DNA from 2 places in the Streptomyces sp. NPDC001270 genome. Region 2 is predicted to be linked to the other one. Evidence: riboswitches for the same ligand, from Rfam matches in the RefSeq annotation. Region 2 holds a riboswitch; the other holds the start of a gene.

Region 1 (7,578 bases), on a different contig from region 2:
GGCGGGATGTGGAGAGTGCGCTCTCCCAGCTGCACGGAGAGCGCATCGACACCGGGGAGACCCTGGTCGGGCACAATCCCGCGGACGAGCTGGCCAGGCGGCGCAACCGGGCGGTCTGAGCTGCCCGAACGGGCGCCTGGAGGGCATGGCCGGGGCGGTCCGAGCGGCCTTCCTCAGGGGATCCGGGGCCGTGTCGCCGTCCGGCGGCGGGGCGATGTCAGTGCCGTGGTGCAGCATCGGAGATGTGCGAAACGTGCCCACGATCCTGCATCTCGACATGGATGCCTTCTTCGCCTCGGTGGAGCAGGCGTCCAAGCCGAGCCTGCGCGGGAAGGCCGTCGTCGTGGGCGGACTCGGGCCGCGCGGGGTGGTCGCCACCGCCTCGTACGAGGCACGGACCTTCGGGGTCCGCTCGGCGATGCCCATGGCCCAGGCGCGTCGGCTGGCCCCCCATGCCGCCTACCTCGTTCCGCGCTTCGGACTGTACCGGTCGGTCAGCGAGCAGGTGATGGCGTTGCTGGCGGAGCTGTCCCCGCTGGTGGAGCCGCTGAGTCTGGACGAGGCGTTCGTGGACCTGGAGGCCGGGGACACCGCCTGGGACGAGGAGTCGGCCAGGCGGGCCGGGGCGAAGCTGCGCGCGGACATACGGACCGGTACCGGACTCACTGGCTCGGTGGGGCTCGCCGCCTCGAAGATGCTCGCGAAGATCGCCTCCGAGCGGGCCAAGCCCGACGGCCTGCTGCTGATCGAACCGGGCACCGAGCGTGCGCTGCTCGCTCCGCTGCCGGTGCGGACCCTGCCGGGGGTGGGACCGGCCACCGGTGACCACCTGCGGCGGGCCGGGATCTCGACGGTCGAGGAGCTTGCCGAGGCCGGTGAGGACGAGCTGGTGCGCCTGCTGGGCAAGGCCCACGGGCACGCCTTGTACGCCATGGCGCTGGCGCACGACGAGCGGCCGGTGGTGGCCGAGCGGGAGACGAAGTCGGTGTCCGTCGAGGACACGTACGACGTCGACATCCACGATCGTCTCCGGGTCGGCCTGGAGGTGCAGCGGCTGGCCGGCCGGTGCGTGCGGCGGCTGCGTGCGGCGGGACTGTCGGGACGGACCATCGTGCTGAAGGTGCGGCGGTACGACTTCTCCACGCTGACCAGGTCGGAGACGCTGCGGGGGCCCACGGACGATCCGGCGGTGGTGCGGGAGGCGGCGATGCGGCTGCTGGAGTCCGTGGACACGACGGGCGGGGTGCGGCTGCTCGGCGTGGGCGTCTCCGGTCTCGCCGACTACACCCAGGAGGACCTGTTCGCCCAGGCGGCGGAGGAGGCGGCCGACGCGGCATCGGAGGAGACGGCGGCCGAGCCCGTCGAGGAGCGGCCGACGGCGGCCGAACGGCATTGGGCCGCGGGGCACGACGTGCGGCACACCGAGTACGGGCACGGGTGGGTGCAGGGCAGCGGACTCGGCCGGGTCACGGTGCGATTCGAGACTCCCGTCTCGCAGCCGGGCCGGGTGCGGACGTTCCGGGTCGACGATCCCGATCTGGAGCCCGCGGATCCGTTGCCGTTGTTGTCCGGGGGAGCGGAGGGGGCTGAGGGCGGACCGGTGGTGGGGTCGCCGTCGCCGTCGTCGCGGGGGACCCGCTGACGTGGAGCCGGGCAGGGCCGCGGGGTGAGCGCGGCTGAACAGGGCCCGGCGAGCGGGGTGGGGCGGAAAGGGGGCTGGGAGGGCTGAGGGAGCGAGCCGGGGGAGAAGGGGGACCGAGGAACGAGGGGCCGAGCCCTCGGGCCGTCCGAGCGTGCCGGCACGGGGTCCGGCGCGTACCAGGTGGTGGTGAACGGGGCAGGCAGGGGGAGGGGCGGGGCTTTCCGTGCCGGGGGAGACGGAAGGGACGCTCCGCGTGGGCGACCGCACCGCCGTCTCCGCCCGGGGTCGAGGCGGGCGGAGACGGCGGTGTGCTGGGAGGGGCACGATGCGACGGATCCGGTGAGCGACGTACCCGATGGGGTGGGGCGTGCCGAAGGGGCGGTGCCGAGACCGGGGACGGACGACGGGTGACATGGAAGGGAACGGGGGCGTTGGGCCGTACAGGCGTGAGGCCGTGGGGGAAGGATGCCCGGGGTGGCATCAGGTCTCGTCCTGGCCCGCCAGCCTGCCGAAGTCGTGGTCGGGCTGCGGTGACGGTGCCGCCACGTCCAGGCCGTAGTGGTGGTAGAGCTGGAGTTCCTGTTCAGGGGAGAGATGGCGGCCCACGCCGAAGTCGGGGGCGTCCTTGATGAGGGCGCGGTCGAAGGGGACACGCAGATTGCCCTCGATCAGCTCGCTCGGCTCAAGGGGGACGAAGGCGTCCCTGGAGAACAGGCCCGTCCGTATGGCCGCCCACTCCGGCACTCCCGTGGCATCGTCGAGGTACACCTCGTCGATGGTGCCGATCTTGGTGCCGTTGCGGTCGAACGCCTTGCGGCCGATCAGGTTGCGCGGATCGATGTCGGTCTGCACGGTCCCTCCTCATTGGTCGCAATCATGCGTAAGCACTACAAAAGAGCAGAAACGAGGCGGCGGCCACTCGAAGGTCCTGCCGATGGCGTCGCTGGTAGGCTGGCAGTTGGCTGCTGATCCCGTGCGGGAGAGTCCTCCGGACATCGTCCGAGGCGCCGAAGGAGCAAATCCTCCCCGGAATCTCTCAGGCACACGTACCGCACGGGCGAGGTCACTCTGGAAAGCAGGGCGGGTGCCGACGGTTCCCGCTCTCACCGACGGGGAAAGCCGTGACGCCTCGGGTGGCACGGTGAAGCTCTCAGGTCGAGATGACAGAGGGGGAGGCCGTCGGGGTGCCCGCGCCGGGGCGCCCCTCGAAGGTCGTCAGACCAGGAGGCCTCCGCAATGACCGCCCATCGCACTCCGCTCTCCGAGCTCGAACAGGGCACCCCCTTCGAGCAGCGGCACATCGGGCCCGACCAGGAGGCGCGGGAGAAGATGCTCGCGCAGGTCGGTTACGGCTCGCTCGACGAGCTGACCGCCGCCGCGGTGCCGGATGTGATCAAGAACGCCGACGCGCTCGATCTGCCGGGCGCCCGGACCGAGGCCGAGGTGCTGGCCGAGCTGCGTTCCCTCGCGGACCGCAACCAGGTCCTCGGTTCGATGATCGGGCTCGGCTACTACGGCACCTTCACGCCGCCCGTCATCCTGCGTAACGTCATGGAGAACCCGGCCTGGTACACGGCCTACACGCCCTACCAGCCGGAGATCTCCCAGGGCCGGCTCGAAGCCCTGCTGAACTTCCAGACCATGGTCGCCGACCTCACCGGACTGCCCACGTCCGGTGCCTCCCTGCTCGACGAGGGCACGGCCGCGGCCGAGGCGATGGCCTTGTCCCGGCGCATGGGCAGGAACAAGAAGGGCCTCTTCCTGGTCGACGCGGACACACTGCCGCAGACCGTCGCCGTGATCCGCACCCGCGCCGAACCGACCGGCGTGGAGGTCGTGGTCGCCGACCTGCACGAGGGCATCCCGGCCGGGATCGCCGAGCGGGAGATCAACGGCGTACTGATCCAGTACCCGGGCGCCTCCGGCGCCGTACGCGACCTCGAGCCGGTCATCGAGCGGGCGCACGAGCTCGGCGCGCTCGTCACCGTCGCCGCCGATCTGCTCGCCCTCACCCTCCTGAAGTCGCCGGGCGAACTGGGTGCGGACATCGCCGTCGGTACGACCCAGCGCTTCGGTGTGCCGATGGGCTTCGGCGGGCCGCATGCCGGCTACATGGCCGTGCACGAGAAGTTCGCGCGCAGCCTGCCGGGCCGCCTCGTGGGCGTCTCCGTCGACGCCGACGGACACCGGGCCTACCGGCTCGCCCTGCAGACCCGGGAACAGCACATCCGGCGGGAGAAGGCCACCAGCAACATCTGCACCGCGCAGGTGCTGCTCGCGGTGATGGCGGGCATGTACGCCGTCTACCACGGTCCCGAGGGGCTGCGTGCCATCGCGCGACGCACCCACCGCTACGCGGCGATCCTCGCGGCGGGCCTGGCCGGCGGCGGTTTCAGGACCGTCCACGGTGCCTACTTCGACACGCTGACGGTCGAGGCCACGGGCCGCGCCGAGCGGATCGTCGCCGACGCGCGGGAGAACGGCGTCAACCTGCACCTCGTCGATCCCGACCACGTCTCCATCGCGTGCGACGAGACGACCACCCGGGCCCGGGTCGGTGCCGTGTGGGCCGCCTTCGGGGTGCGGGGTGACGTCGAGGCGCTGGACGCGGCCACCGAGGACGCACTGCCGCAGGCGCTGCTGCGCACCGACGAGTTCCTGACCCATCCGGTCTTCCAGCAGCACCGCTCCGAGACCGCGATGCTGCGCTACCTGCGCAAGCTGGCCGACCGGGACTACGCGCTGGACCGCGGCATGATCCCGCTGGGCTCCTGCACGATGAAGCTCAACGCGACCACCGAGATGGAACCGGTCACCTGGCCCGAGTTCGGCCAGCTGCACCCGTTCGCGCCCGCCGAGCAGGTGCAGGGCTACCTCACCCTCATCCATGAGCTGGAGGAGCGGCTCGCCGAGGTCACCGGGTACGACAAGGTCTCGCTCCAGCCCAACGCCGGTTCGCAGGGCGAGCTGGCCGGTCTGCTGGCCGTGCGCGGCTATCACCGGGCCAACGGCGACGACCAGCGCGTCGTCTGCCTCATCCCGTCCTCCGCGCACGGCACCAACGCCGCGAGCGCGGTGATGGCCGGGATGAAGGTCGTCGTCGTGAAGACCGCCGAGGACGGCGAGATCGACGTCGCGGACCTGCGGGCGAAGATCGAGCAGTACCGCGACGAGCTGGCGGTGCTGATGATCACGTATCCGTCGACGCACGGCGTCTTCGAGGAGCACGTCGCCGACATCTGCGCCCAGGTGCACGAGGCCGGCGGCCAGGTGTACGTGGACGGCGCCAACCTCAACGCCCTCGTCGGGCTCGCCAAGCCGGGCCACTTCGGCGGTGACGTCTCGCACCTCAACCTGCACAAGACGTTCTGCATCCCGCACGGCGGCGGCGGTCCCGGCGTGGGCCCCGTGGGCGTCCGCTCGCACCTGGCGCCGTACCTGCCGAACCACCCGCTCCAGCCCGCCGCCGGTCCGGAGACGGGCGTCGGCCCGATCTCGGCCGCTCCGTGGGGTTCGGCGGGGATACTGCCCATCTCGTGGGCGTACGTCCGGCTCATGGGCGGCGCGGGGCTGAAGCGGGCCACGCAGGTGGCCGTGCTGGCCGCCAACTACATCGCCAAGCGGCTGGAGCCCCACTACCCGGTGCTCTACACGGGTCCCGGCGGCCTGGTCGCGCACGAGTGCATCATCGACCTGCGGCCGCTGACCAAGGCGACCGGTGTGAGCGTGGACGACGTGGCCAAGCGGCTGATCGACTACGGCTTCCACGCGCCGACGATGTCGTTCCCGGTGGCCGGCACGCTGATGATCGAGCCGACCGAATCGGAAGACCTGATCGAGCTCGACCGGTTCTGCGAGGCGATGATCGCGATCCGTACGGAGATCGACAAGGTCGGTGCCGGTGAGTGGCCCGCGGACGACAACCCGCTGCGCAACGCCCCGCACACCGCGGCCGCGCTCGGCGGCGACTGGGCGCACGCCTACAGCCGCGCGGAGGCCGTCTTCCCCGCCGGTGTCTCGGCCGCCGACAAGTACTGGCCGCCGGTGCGCCGGATCGACCAGGCGTTCGGCGACCGGAACCTGGTCTGCTCCTGCCCGCCGCTGGACGCGTACGCGGACTGAACCGGGCGGGCGCGCCAGCGTGTACGGGCTCCCGTCCGAGGCCGGGACGGGAGCCCGCACGCGTGCGAGGCCGGCCTTCGGCGCCATCGGCGGAGAGGGGTCGGCCGGACGGCGTCCTCAGGCCGTCGCCAAGGACACCTCGGTCGACTTGATCAGGGCGAAGACGGGCGAGCCGGCCGCCAGGCCCAGGTCGGTGACGGACTCCTCGGTGATGGCCGAGGTCAGTTCGCCGCCTTCGACCGCGATCTTCACCGCGGCCATCGCGCCGCCGGTGGCGATGCCGGTGACGGTCCCGGGCAGTTGGTTGCGGATCGAGACGCGCTGGACGGGGGCGGTGGCCAGGGCGACCTCCGTCGACTTCACCAGGGCGCGCACGGTGGAGCCCGTGGTCAGACCGAGGTCCTCGGCGGCCTCCAGGGTGATCGCGGCGGTCAGGTCCTGACCGCCGGTGAGACGGACCTTCACCGTGGCCATCGCCTCGCCCGGGGTGACGGCGGTGACGGTGCCGGGGAGCTGGTTGCGGATGCTCAGGCTCATGGGACGGCCTCGCAGAATGTGGGGGATTGGGGGGTTATGGGCCCTGACGGTCCCCACCGTAGCCGCAGCCGGTGCCTCAGGCCGGGTAGGCGTGGGTCTGCGTCGCCTTGACCGTCGCCCAGACCGGCGTGCCGGGCTGCAGGCCGAGTTCCGCGGCGGCGACCGTGGTGAGGTCGGCGGCGACGGACAGCTCCCCGCCGAGATCGGCACGGATCTGATCGCCGTGCGTCTCCAGGCCGACCACCTCGCAGCGCCAGAGATTGCGGGCGCTGGAACCGGTCGGGCGGTCCCGGTGGAGGGTGACGGCGCTCGGCGGGAAGGCCACGAAGACCGGGCCCGACAGGTCCTCGGTCGTGGTGATCGCCGGGCCGTCGTCCAGCCGTACCGAGTGGCCGTCCGCTCGCCCCCGGTAGAGGTTGAGGCCGACCAGATGCGCGATGTAGTCCGTGCGCGGACGGCGGGCGATCTCAGTGGGCGAGCCCTCCTGGACCACACGGCCGTGCTCGACCACGACGAGCCGGTCGGCCAGCACCATGGCGTCCAGCGGGTCGTGCGTCACCAGGACCGCGACCGCCTCGAACTCGGCCAGGTGGCGGCGGAGTTGGGCGCGCACCTCCAGCCGGGTGCGGGCGTCGAGGGCGGCCAGCGGCTCGTCGAGGAGCAGCAGCCGGGGGCTGGTGGCCAGGGCCCGGGCCACCGCGACCCGCTGGGCCTGGCCGCCGGACAGCCGGCGGGGCTTGGCCGCCGCGTGCTCCGCCAGACCCATGCGCTCCAGCCAGCCGACGGCCAGCGCGCGCGCCGCGGCCTTGCCCGCGCCCTGGCAGCGCGGGCCGAAGGCCACGTTGTCCAGGGCGGACAGATGCGGAAAGAGCAGATAGTCCTGGAAGACGACACCGACGGGACGCGACTCCGGGGCGGTGCGGTCGAGGGCAACGCCGTCCAGGTGCAGATGGCCGCCGGTGAGCGGATCCAGCCCGGCGAGGGCGCGCAGGGCCGTGGTCTTGCCGGCACCGTTGGGGCCCAGCAGGGCGACGACGTCCCCGGGTGCGGCCCGCAGGGCGATGTCGAGGCGGAAGGAACCGCGGTCGACGACGAGCCGGGCGTCAAGCCCGTCACCGCGGGTGCCTTCGGCGACGAGGCCGGCCGTGGTGTCGTCGATGTCCGTCATGGGGTGCACTTCCAGGAGTCGGGCGGGGTGGGGCGGGCCTGCGTGCCGGGCGGGGCCGGACCGGCGGGTTCCGCGGGCTCGGCCGCCGGCCGGGCGCCGCCGGGGCGGT
Region 2 (7,578 bases):
CGAGCTTGGGATCGGTCCGGCCCAGCCGGAAGCCCGGCTCGGTGATCACCTGGTACCAGGGTTTCGTCTTCAGCTCGTTCGCGAACGAGCTGTGCGGGTTGTAGGCGATCTTCACCGGCGCACTGCCGAACGTGGCGTACCACGACACCCAGTCACCGCCTGCCGCGCCTTCCAGGGAGTTGTTGACCTTGGGGTCGGCGCTGACGAAGACGTCGGCCTGGCGCACCTTGCTCTTGATCTGGTGGGCGAGTTCGGTGGAGCCCCCGCCGACTCCCCGGTACTGGTAGCCCGTGGCAGCACTGAACTTCGGGCCGAGATCATGCTCCATGAGGTTCTGCAGCGAACCGCAGTACAGCACCTGTACGGTGCCGTGCCCCCCGCCGGCGGTGGTCGCCCCCCGCGCGGCTGCCGTGGCGTCGGCTCCGCTGCCACCGGCGACCAGGGCCGCGGCTGCTGCCAGCGCGCCCAGCACCTGCACCCGCGTCCGACGGCGAGTCGACCTTGTCGTATGCATGTGCGTTCACCCTTCCGCTCACTGCGGAGCACGGGTAAGCACCAGCCGCCACCTGCACGGATCAAGCCAACCGGGAATCCTGGCGGCACTCGCGTGCCGCTGCGCCGCCCCACGGCCACGGATCACGCCAGGTACGCGCTCGTGCACTGATCCGGGACCGGCTGCCGACGCCGCGGCCCGCGCCGCCCCGGGCATCTTCACGTGAGAAGTGCCTTGCCCCCTGCGGCCCCAGAACGAGAGAACGGGCCATACAGGGACAAAACAACATAAAAGCATCCTAACCGGCCGGACCGCCGCGGTGCGTGCCGGTGCCCGTGACGTGCGGGGCGGGAACCACCGCGACTCACGGCACGACTACTCGGACGGTGCCCATGCGGGACCGGCTGTAGCCGGGAAGGAAACGAACGCGCTGATCAGGGCCCATCCCCCTAGCACTCGATGATGTTCACCGCGAGCCCGCCCCGGGCCGTTTCCTTGTACTTCACGGACATGTCCGCGCCGGTGTCCTTCATGGTCTTGATGACCTTGTCGAGGGAGACCAGGTGGGAGCCGTCGCCGCGCATCGCCATGCGGGCCGCGGTGACCGCCTTGACGGCGGCCATGCCGTTGCGTTCGATGCAGGGGATCTGGACCAGGCCGCCGACCGGGTCGCAGGTGAGGCCGAGGTTGTGCTCCATGCCGATCTCGGCGGCGTTCTCGACCTGTTCGGGGCTGCCGCCCAGTACCTCCGCGAGGGCGCCCGCCGCCATGGCGCAGGCGGAGCCGACCTCGCCCTGGCAGCCGACCTCGGCACCGGAGATGGAGGCGTTCTCCTTGAACAGCATGCCGATCGCGCCGGCCGCGAGCAGGAAGCGGACCACGCCGTCCTCGTCGGCGCCCGGCACGAAGTCGAGGTAGTAGCGCAGCACCGCCGGGATGATGCCGGCCGCGCCGTTGGTCGGGGCGGTCACCACCCGCCCGCCGGCCGCGTTCTCCTCGTTCACCGCCATCGCGTAGAGCGTGATCCACTCCATCGCGTGCGCGAGCGGGTCGCCCTCGGCCCGCAGTTGACGGGCCGACACGGCGGCCCTGCGCCGCACCTTCAGGCCGCCCGGCAGGATCCCCTCACGGGACAGACCGCGCGCCACGCACTCGCGCATCACCTGCCAGATCTCCAGCAGGCCCGCGCGGATCTCCTCCTCGGTGCGCCAGGCGCGCTCGTTCTCCAGCATCAGGGAGGAGATGGACAGGCCCGTCTCCTTCGTCAGGCGCAGCAGTTCGTCGCCCGTGCGGAAGGGGTACTTGAGGATCGTGTCGTCCAGCTTGATCCGGTCGGCGCCGACCGCGTCCTCGTCGACGACGAAGCCGCCGCCCACCGAGTAGTAGGTCTTGGTGAGCACGTCGCCGCCCTGCCCGTCGTACGCCCACAGGGTCATGCCGTTGGCGTGGTACGGCAGGGCCTTGCGGCGGTGCAGGACCAGGTCCGCGTCGGCGTCGAACGCGATCTCGTGCTCGCCGAGCAGCAGCAGCCGGCCCGACTCCCGGATGTCCGCCACCCGCTGGTCGGCGCCGGACACGTCCACCGTCCGGGGCGCGGCGCCCTCCAGCCCGAGCAGCACCGCCTTCGGCGTGCCGTGGCCGTGGCCCGTGGCGCCCAGCGAGCCGTACAGCTCGGCGCGTACGGACGCCACGGAGTCCAGCACACCTTCGTTGCGCAGGCGCGCGGCGAACATGCGGGCCGCGCGCATCGGGCCGACCGTGTGGGAGCTGGACGGGCCGATGCCGATCGAGAACAGGTCGAAGACGGAGATGGCCACGGTGACTCCTCCATGCGGGGTGGTGCGTGACGGGGTGCCGCGGTGCGGGACGCGCGTGCGCGGCACCCCGTGCGGCGGGACTACTTGCCCAGGCCGGGGTAGAGCGGGTGCTTCTCGGCCAGGGCCTGCACGCGTGCCGCCAGGGCGGACGCGTCGTACGACGGCTTCAGCGCCAGGGCGATGACGTCCGCGACCTCGGTGAAGTCCTCGGCCGTGAAGCCGCGGGTGGCGAGGGCGGGCGTGCCGATGCGCAGGCCCGAGGTGACCATCGGCGGGCGAGGGTCGTTCGGGACGGCGTTGCGGTTGACCGTGATGCCGATCTCGTGGAGGCGGTCCTCCGCCTGCTGCCCGTCCAGTTCGGACGCGCGCAGGTCGACCAGGATCAGATGGACGTCCGTGCCGCCGGACAGCACGTTCACGCCGGCCTCACGGGCGTCCGGCGCGGTCAGCCGCTCGGCGAGGATCCGGGCGCCGTCCACCGTACGGCGCTGGCGCTCCTTGAACCCGTCCGAGGCCGCGATCTTGAAGGAGACCGCCTTGGCCGCGATCACATGCTCCAGCGGGCCGCCCTGGAAGCCCGGGAACACCGACGAGTTCAGCTTCTTCGCGAAGTCCTGCTTCGCGAGGATGATGCCGCCGCGCGGGCCGCCCAGCGTCTTGTGGGTGGTGGAGGTGACGACATCGGCGTACGGCACCGGGTTGGGGTGCAGGCCCGCGGCGACCAGCCCGGCGAAGTGGGCCATGTCCACCCACAGGTACGCCTCGACCTCGTCGGCGATCCGCCGGAACTCCGCGAAGTCCAGCTGCCGCGGGTACGCGGACCAGCCCGCGATGATCACCTTCGGGCGGTGCTCCTTGGCCAGCCGCTCCACCTCGGCCATGTCGACCAGACCGGCCTCGTCGACGTGGTAGGCGACCACGTCGAACTGCTTGCCGGAGAAGTTCAGCCGCATGCCGTGGGTGAGGTGGCCGCCGTGCGCCAGGTCCAGGCCGAGGATCGTGTCGCCGGGCTGGGCCAGCGCGAACAGCGCGGCCTGGTTGGCGGAGGCGCCCGAGTGGGGCTGCACATTGGCGTACTCGGCGCCGAACAGCTCCTTGACCCGGTCGATGGCGATCTGCTCGGTCACGTCGACGTGCTCGCAGCCGCCGTAGTAGCGGCGGCCCGGGTAGCCCTCGGCGTACTTGTTGGTGAGGACCGAGCCCTGCGCCTCCATCACCGCGAGGGGCGCGAAGTTCTCGGAGGCGATCATTTCGAGGGTGGACTGCTGGCGGTGCAGCTCGGCGTCGACCGCGGCGGCCACGTCCGGGTCCAGCTCGTGCAGGGGTGTGTTCATCAGCGACATGGGGCCAGGACTCCTCAGCCGGTGGTGAAGGCGACGTACTCGGCGGCGGAGAGCAGGTCGGCCGGCTCCTCGGCGACGCGCACCCGGAACAGCCAGCCGCCCTCGAAGGGGGCCGAGTTCACCAGTGACGGGTCGTCGACGACGTCCTGGTTGATCTCGGTGACCTCGCCGGTGACGGGGGAGTACAGGTCGGACACCGACTTGGTCGACTCCAGTTCGCCGCAGGTCTCGCCCGCGGTCACAGCGTCGCCGACCTCCGGGAGCTGGACGAACACCACATCACCGAGCGAGTTCGCCGCGAACTCCGTGATGCCGACCGTCGAGACGCCGTCCGCGGCGGCCGACAGCCACTCGTGCTCCTTGCTGTAGCGCAGTTGCTGGGGGTTGCTCATGGCTTGAATTCTCCTGTACGCGGGGGAGTGCTGATGACGGGGGGAAGGGGGAAGGCGCAGGTGGACGGGGCAGTGTGCCCGGCATCACAGCGGACCGGGGCCAGTCTCTACTTCTGCCGCCGGTAGAAGGGGAGCGCCACAACCTCGTACGGCTCGTGGGTGCCGCGGATGTCCACGCCGACGCCCGCCGTGCCCGGCGCCGCGTGCACCGCGTCGACGTACGCCATGGCGATGGGCCGGCCCAGGGTGGGGGAGGGGGCACCGGAGGTGACCTCGCCGATCACCGCGCCGCCCGCGACCACCGGGTACCCGGCGCGCGGCACCCGGCGGCCCTCGGCGACCAGACCGACCAGCACCCGCGGCGGGTTCTGCTCGGCCCGCCCGGCGGCCGTCAGCAGCGCCTCGCGCCCGACGAAGTCGCCCTCCTTGCCGAACTTCACCACCCGGCCGAGTCCGGCGTCGAACGGCGTGAGCGAGGTCGACAGCTCGTGCCCGTACAGCGGCATGCCCGCCTCGAGGCGCAGCGTGTCCCGGCAGGACAGCCCGCACGGAACCAGTCCGGCCGGGGCGCCCGCCTCGGTCAGCGCCTGCCAGAGCTTCTCCGCGTCGCCCGGCGCCACGAACAGCTCGAAGCCGTCCTCACCGGTGTAGCCGGTACGGGCGATCAGCGCGGGCACACCCGCGACGGTGCCGGGCAGGCCCGCGTAGTACTTCAGGCCGTCCAGGTCGGCATCGGTCAGGGAAGCCAGGATGCCGGGGGACTCGGGGCCCTGGACGGCGATCAGGGCGTAGGCGTCGCGGTCGTCACGGACCTGCGCGTCGAAGCCCGCGGACCGTTCCACCAGCGCGTCGAGCACCACCTGGGCGTTGCCGGCGTTCGCGACGACCAGGTACTCGCGCTCGGCCAGCCGGTAGACGATCAGGTCGTCCAGGATGCCGCCGTCGGCCCGGCAGATCATGGTGTACCGGGCCCGGCCGGTTTTGACGGCGCCGATGTCGCCGACCAGCGCGTGATCCAGCAGCGCGGCGGCCTGCGGGCCGGTCACGGTGATCTCACCCATGTGCGAGAGGTCGAAAAGCCCCGCCCGGGTCCGCACGGCGAGGTGCTCGTCGCGCTCGGAGCCGTAGCGCAGCGGCATGTCCCAGCCGGCGAAGTCGGTCATCGTCGCACCGAGCGAGCGGTGCAGGGCGTCCAGCGCGGTACGCCGTGGACGAGGGGATTCGGTGCTGCTCATCGGTCGGTCGTCTCCCAGGGCGATGGGGGTCGCCCGCGCGGGCGGGGCCGAACGCGGGCAGGGCGGGGAAGGTCCTCCCCATCTGTCATCGGAACCTGAGAGGTTCGCCATGACCGGCGGCGTACGCAACGTCGTACGGCGGTCACGGCTTGCACCTTGGGTGGAGCCACCGGACAGCGGCCCGCTTTTCAGATGTGCCTCGCCCGCGCGGTGACGGTGCCTGAGAGATTCAAGGGAGGGACTTGCTCCTTCGGCGTCCCAGCAGGACTAGCAGGACTGCTGGGAACTCTCCCGCGCGGATTCAAGCGGCCGGTATGCAGTTGGCGGGCTCATCATTGCACGCCTCGCCGCCGCACGGCAGACCGGATCCGTGACCGGTCTGTGGCAGAACGCGCACGGCACGGTGAGGCATCGCGCATTACCTTCTCTTTACACTTGACGGGGATGGGGATGTCCAGACCCCAAGGGGAGGACGATCACGGTGAACAGGACCACGTCGTACGCCACGACCACGGGTCTCGCGCTGCCCGAGAAGCCCGCGGGCCGGGCCGTCGGACGGTGCGCGGGGCGACCCGCGCCGGTCGTCCGCGACCTGCGCGAACGGTCCGGCCGCAGCCCACGCGCCCTGCACTTCGGCCGCCACGACCTGGCCGTGGTCACGGGCCTGCCCGGCAGCGGCAAGTCGACCCTGATGGATCGGACGGTCCAGGGCGGCGGAGCCGTCAGGGTCGACTCCCAGGACACCCGGGACCGCTGGGAGGCCCGGCTCCCGCGCTTCCTCCCGTACACGCTCTACCGCCCCCTGGTCCGCCTCGCCCACTACGCCGCGCTGCGCCGCGCCCTGCGCACCGGCGGGGGCGTCGTGGTGCACGACTGCGGCACCCAGTCCTGGGTGCGCGGCTGGCTGGCCCGCGAGGCCCGGCGACGCGGCGGCACGCTGCACCTGATCCTGCTCGACGTCCCGCCCGCCACGGCCCGCGACGGCCAGCGCGACCGCGGCCGGGGCGTCTCCCGCTACGCCTTCCTGCGCCACCGCAGGGCGGCCGCCCGGCTGCTGCGCGCGGTGGAGCGGGGCGAGCCGCCCGCGGGCTGCGGTTCGGCGGTGCTGCTCGACCGGGACGCCGCGGACGTGCTGCACCGGATCGGCTTCGCGGGGTGAGGGCCTGTCACCGGTACCCGTTAGCCTTTCCAGCCACAGCAGTGTTTTCCAGCAGGCGGTAGGCAGATGGACTTCCCGGCGGACTTCCCAGCGGATTTTCCGGCACAGGCACACCCCCACCCGCACGGCGGATGGCCAGGCAACGAACTGGAGGAGGTGCTCTCCGCCTCCCTCGGCGTCCCGTCGGCAGGCGGCCGGATCGTCGAGGTCCTGGGCCGCAGCTTCTTCTGGATCCCGCTGCCGGAGGGCGGCGGCCCGGACAGCGGCCCCCTCGACCTGCCGACGGTGGACATCGAGGGCCAGGCGTACGTCCCGGTCTTCAGCTCCGAGGAACAGTTCCGTCAGGTGGTCGGCGCCCACCTGGCGTACACCATCGCGCCCGCCGTGGAGTTCGCCCGCGGCCTGCCCCCGCAGGTCGGCATCGCCGTCAACGCGGGCGGGGTGGTCGGCCTTCCGCTCCCGCCGGAAGCGGTGGCCGAACTGTGCCGTGCGGACCACACCGCGCTGGACGGCCCGACGAGCGGCGGCCGGGTCCGGCTGTTCGAACCGGACTGGCAGGACGACCCGGTCGACTTCCTGTCCGCCGCCTCCGCCGAGTTCGCGGCGACCGGCGTGATCCGCACGGCCCGCCGCTGCCTCGCGGCCGTCGAGACGGCGGACCCGGTGCTGTTCGTCGGCGTCGAACTCGCCCAGTGGGAGGGCGATCTGCGGGAACTGCCGCTGGCCGCCCTGGGCCGGGCGCTGGCGCAGGTCCCGGTGCGGTGGCCGGTCAACCTGGTCCTGCTGGACGTCGCCGAGGACCCGGTGGGTGACTGGCTCAGGGGCCACGTGCGGCCCTTCTACCAGCACGGCCAGTAGGCGGCGCCGCGCCGGCCGGGCGGGGACGTCCGCAGGTGGGGCGTGTCGCCGGTCGGGCGCACCGCGGGTTGCCGGGGCGCCGGTCGCCGGTCGTCGGCCGCTCCGGCGCCCGACACCGGGCCTCGGCCGGTCGCCCGCGGCGGCGCCGGACACCGGCCGGTCACCGGGCGGCCGCGGCGACGCCGTGGCCGGGCGCGCCCGCGAGGCGGGGCCGCACACACGCCCGCGCGCCGGAGCCGCACACCGGCACCGCCCCGCGCCCCTCGGGAGCGCTGCCCGGC

The links. Region 2 has a riboswitch for glycine ahead of gcvT (glycine cleavage system aminomethyltransferase GcvT). Riboswitches for the same ligand answer to the same signal wherever they lie in the genome.
Region 1: linked by a shared signal. The riboswitch ahead of gcvP (aminomethyl-transferring glycine dehydrogenase) and the one ahead of gcvT (glycine cleavage system aminomethyltransferase GcvT) in region 2 are both predicted to bind glycine.

Annotation. Positions count from the first base shown of each region.
Region 1 covers NZ_JBIAXM010000059.1:8,805-16,382, forward strand. Annotated here, with positions in the region: gene ACFY2B_RS43855 (MerR family transcriptional regulator) at 1-119, shown strand, start outside; gene ACFY2B_RS43860 (DNA polymerase IV) at 245-1,642, shown strand; gene ACFY2B_RS43865 (PRC-barrel domain-containing protein) at 2,123-2,494, opposite strand; glycine riboswitch at 2,609-2,704, shown strand; gene gcvP (aminomethyl-transferring glycine dehydrogenase) at 2,879-5,764, shown strand; gene ACFY2B_RS43875 (molybdopterin-binding protein) at 5,882-6,301, opposite strand; gene ACFY2B_RS43880 (ABC transporter ATP-binding protein) at 6,378-7,469, opposite strand.
Region 2 covers NZ_JBIAXM010000010.1:264,406-271,983, reverse strand. Annotated here, with positions in the region: gene ACFY2B_RS19425 (extracellular solute-binding protein) at 1-514, opposite strand, end outside; gene ACFY2B_RS19420 (L-serine ammonia-lyase) at 943-2,310, opposite strand; gene glyA (serine hydroxymethyltransferase) at 2,391-3,653, opposite strand; gene gcvH (glycine cleavage system protein GcvH) at 3,668-4,045, opposite strand; gene gcvT (glycine cleavage system aminomethyltransferase GcvT) at 4,153-5,280, opposite strand; glycine riboswitch at 5,479-5,584, opposite strand; gene ACFY2B_RS19400 (AAA family ATPase) at 5,762-6,439, shown strand; gene ACFY2B_RS19395 (enhanced serine sensitivity protein SseB) at 6,506-7,297, shown strand.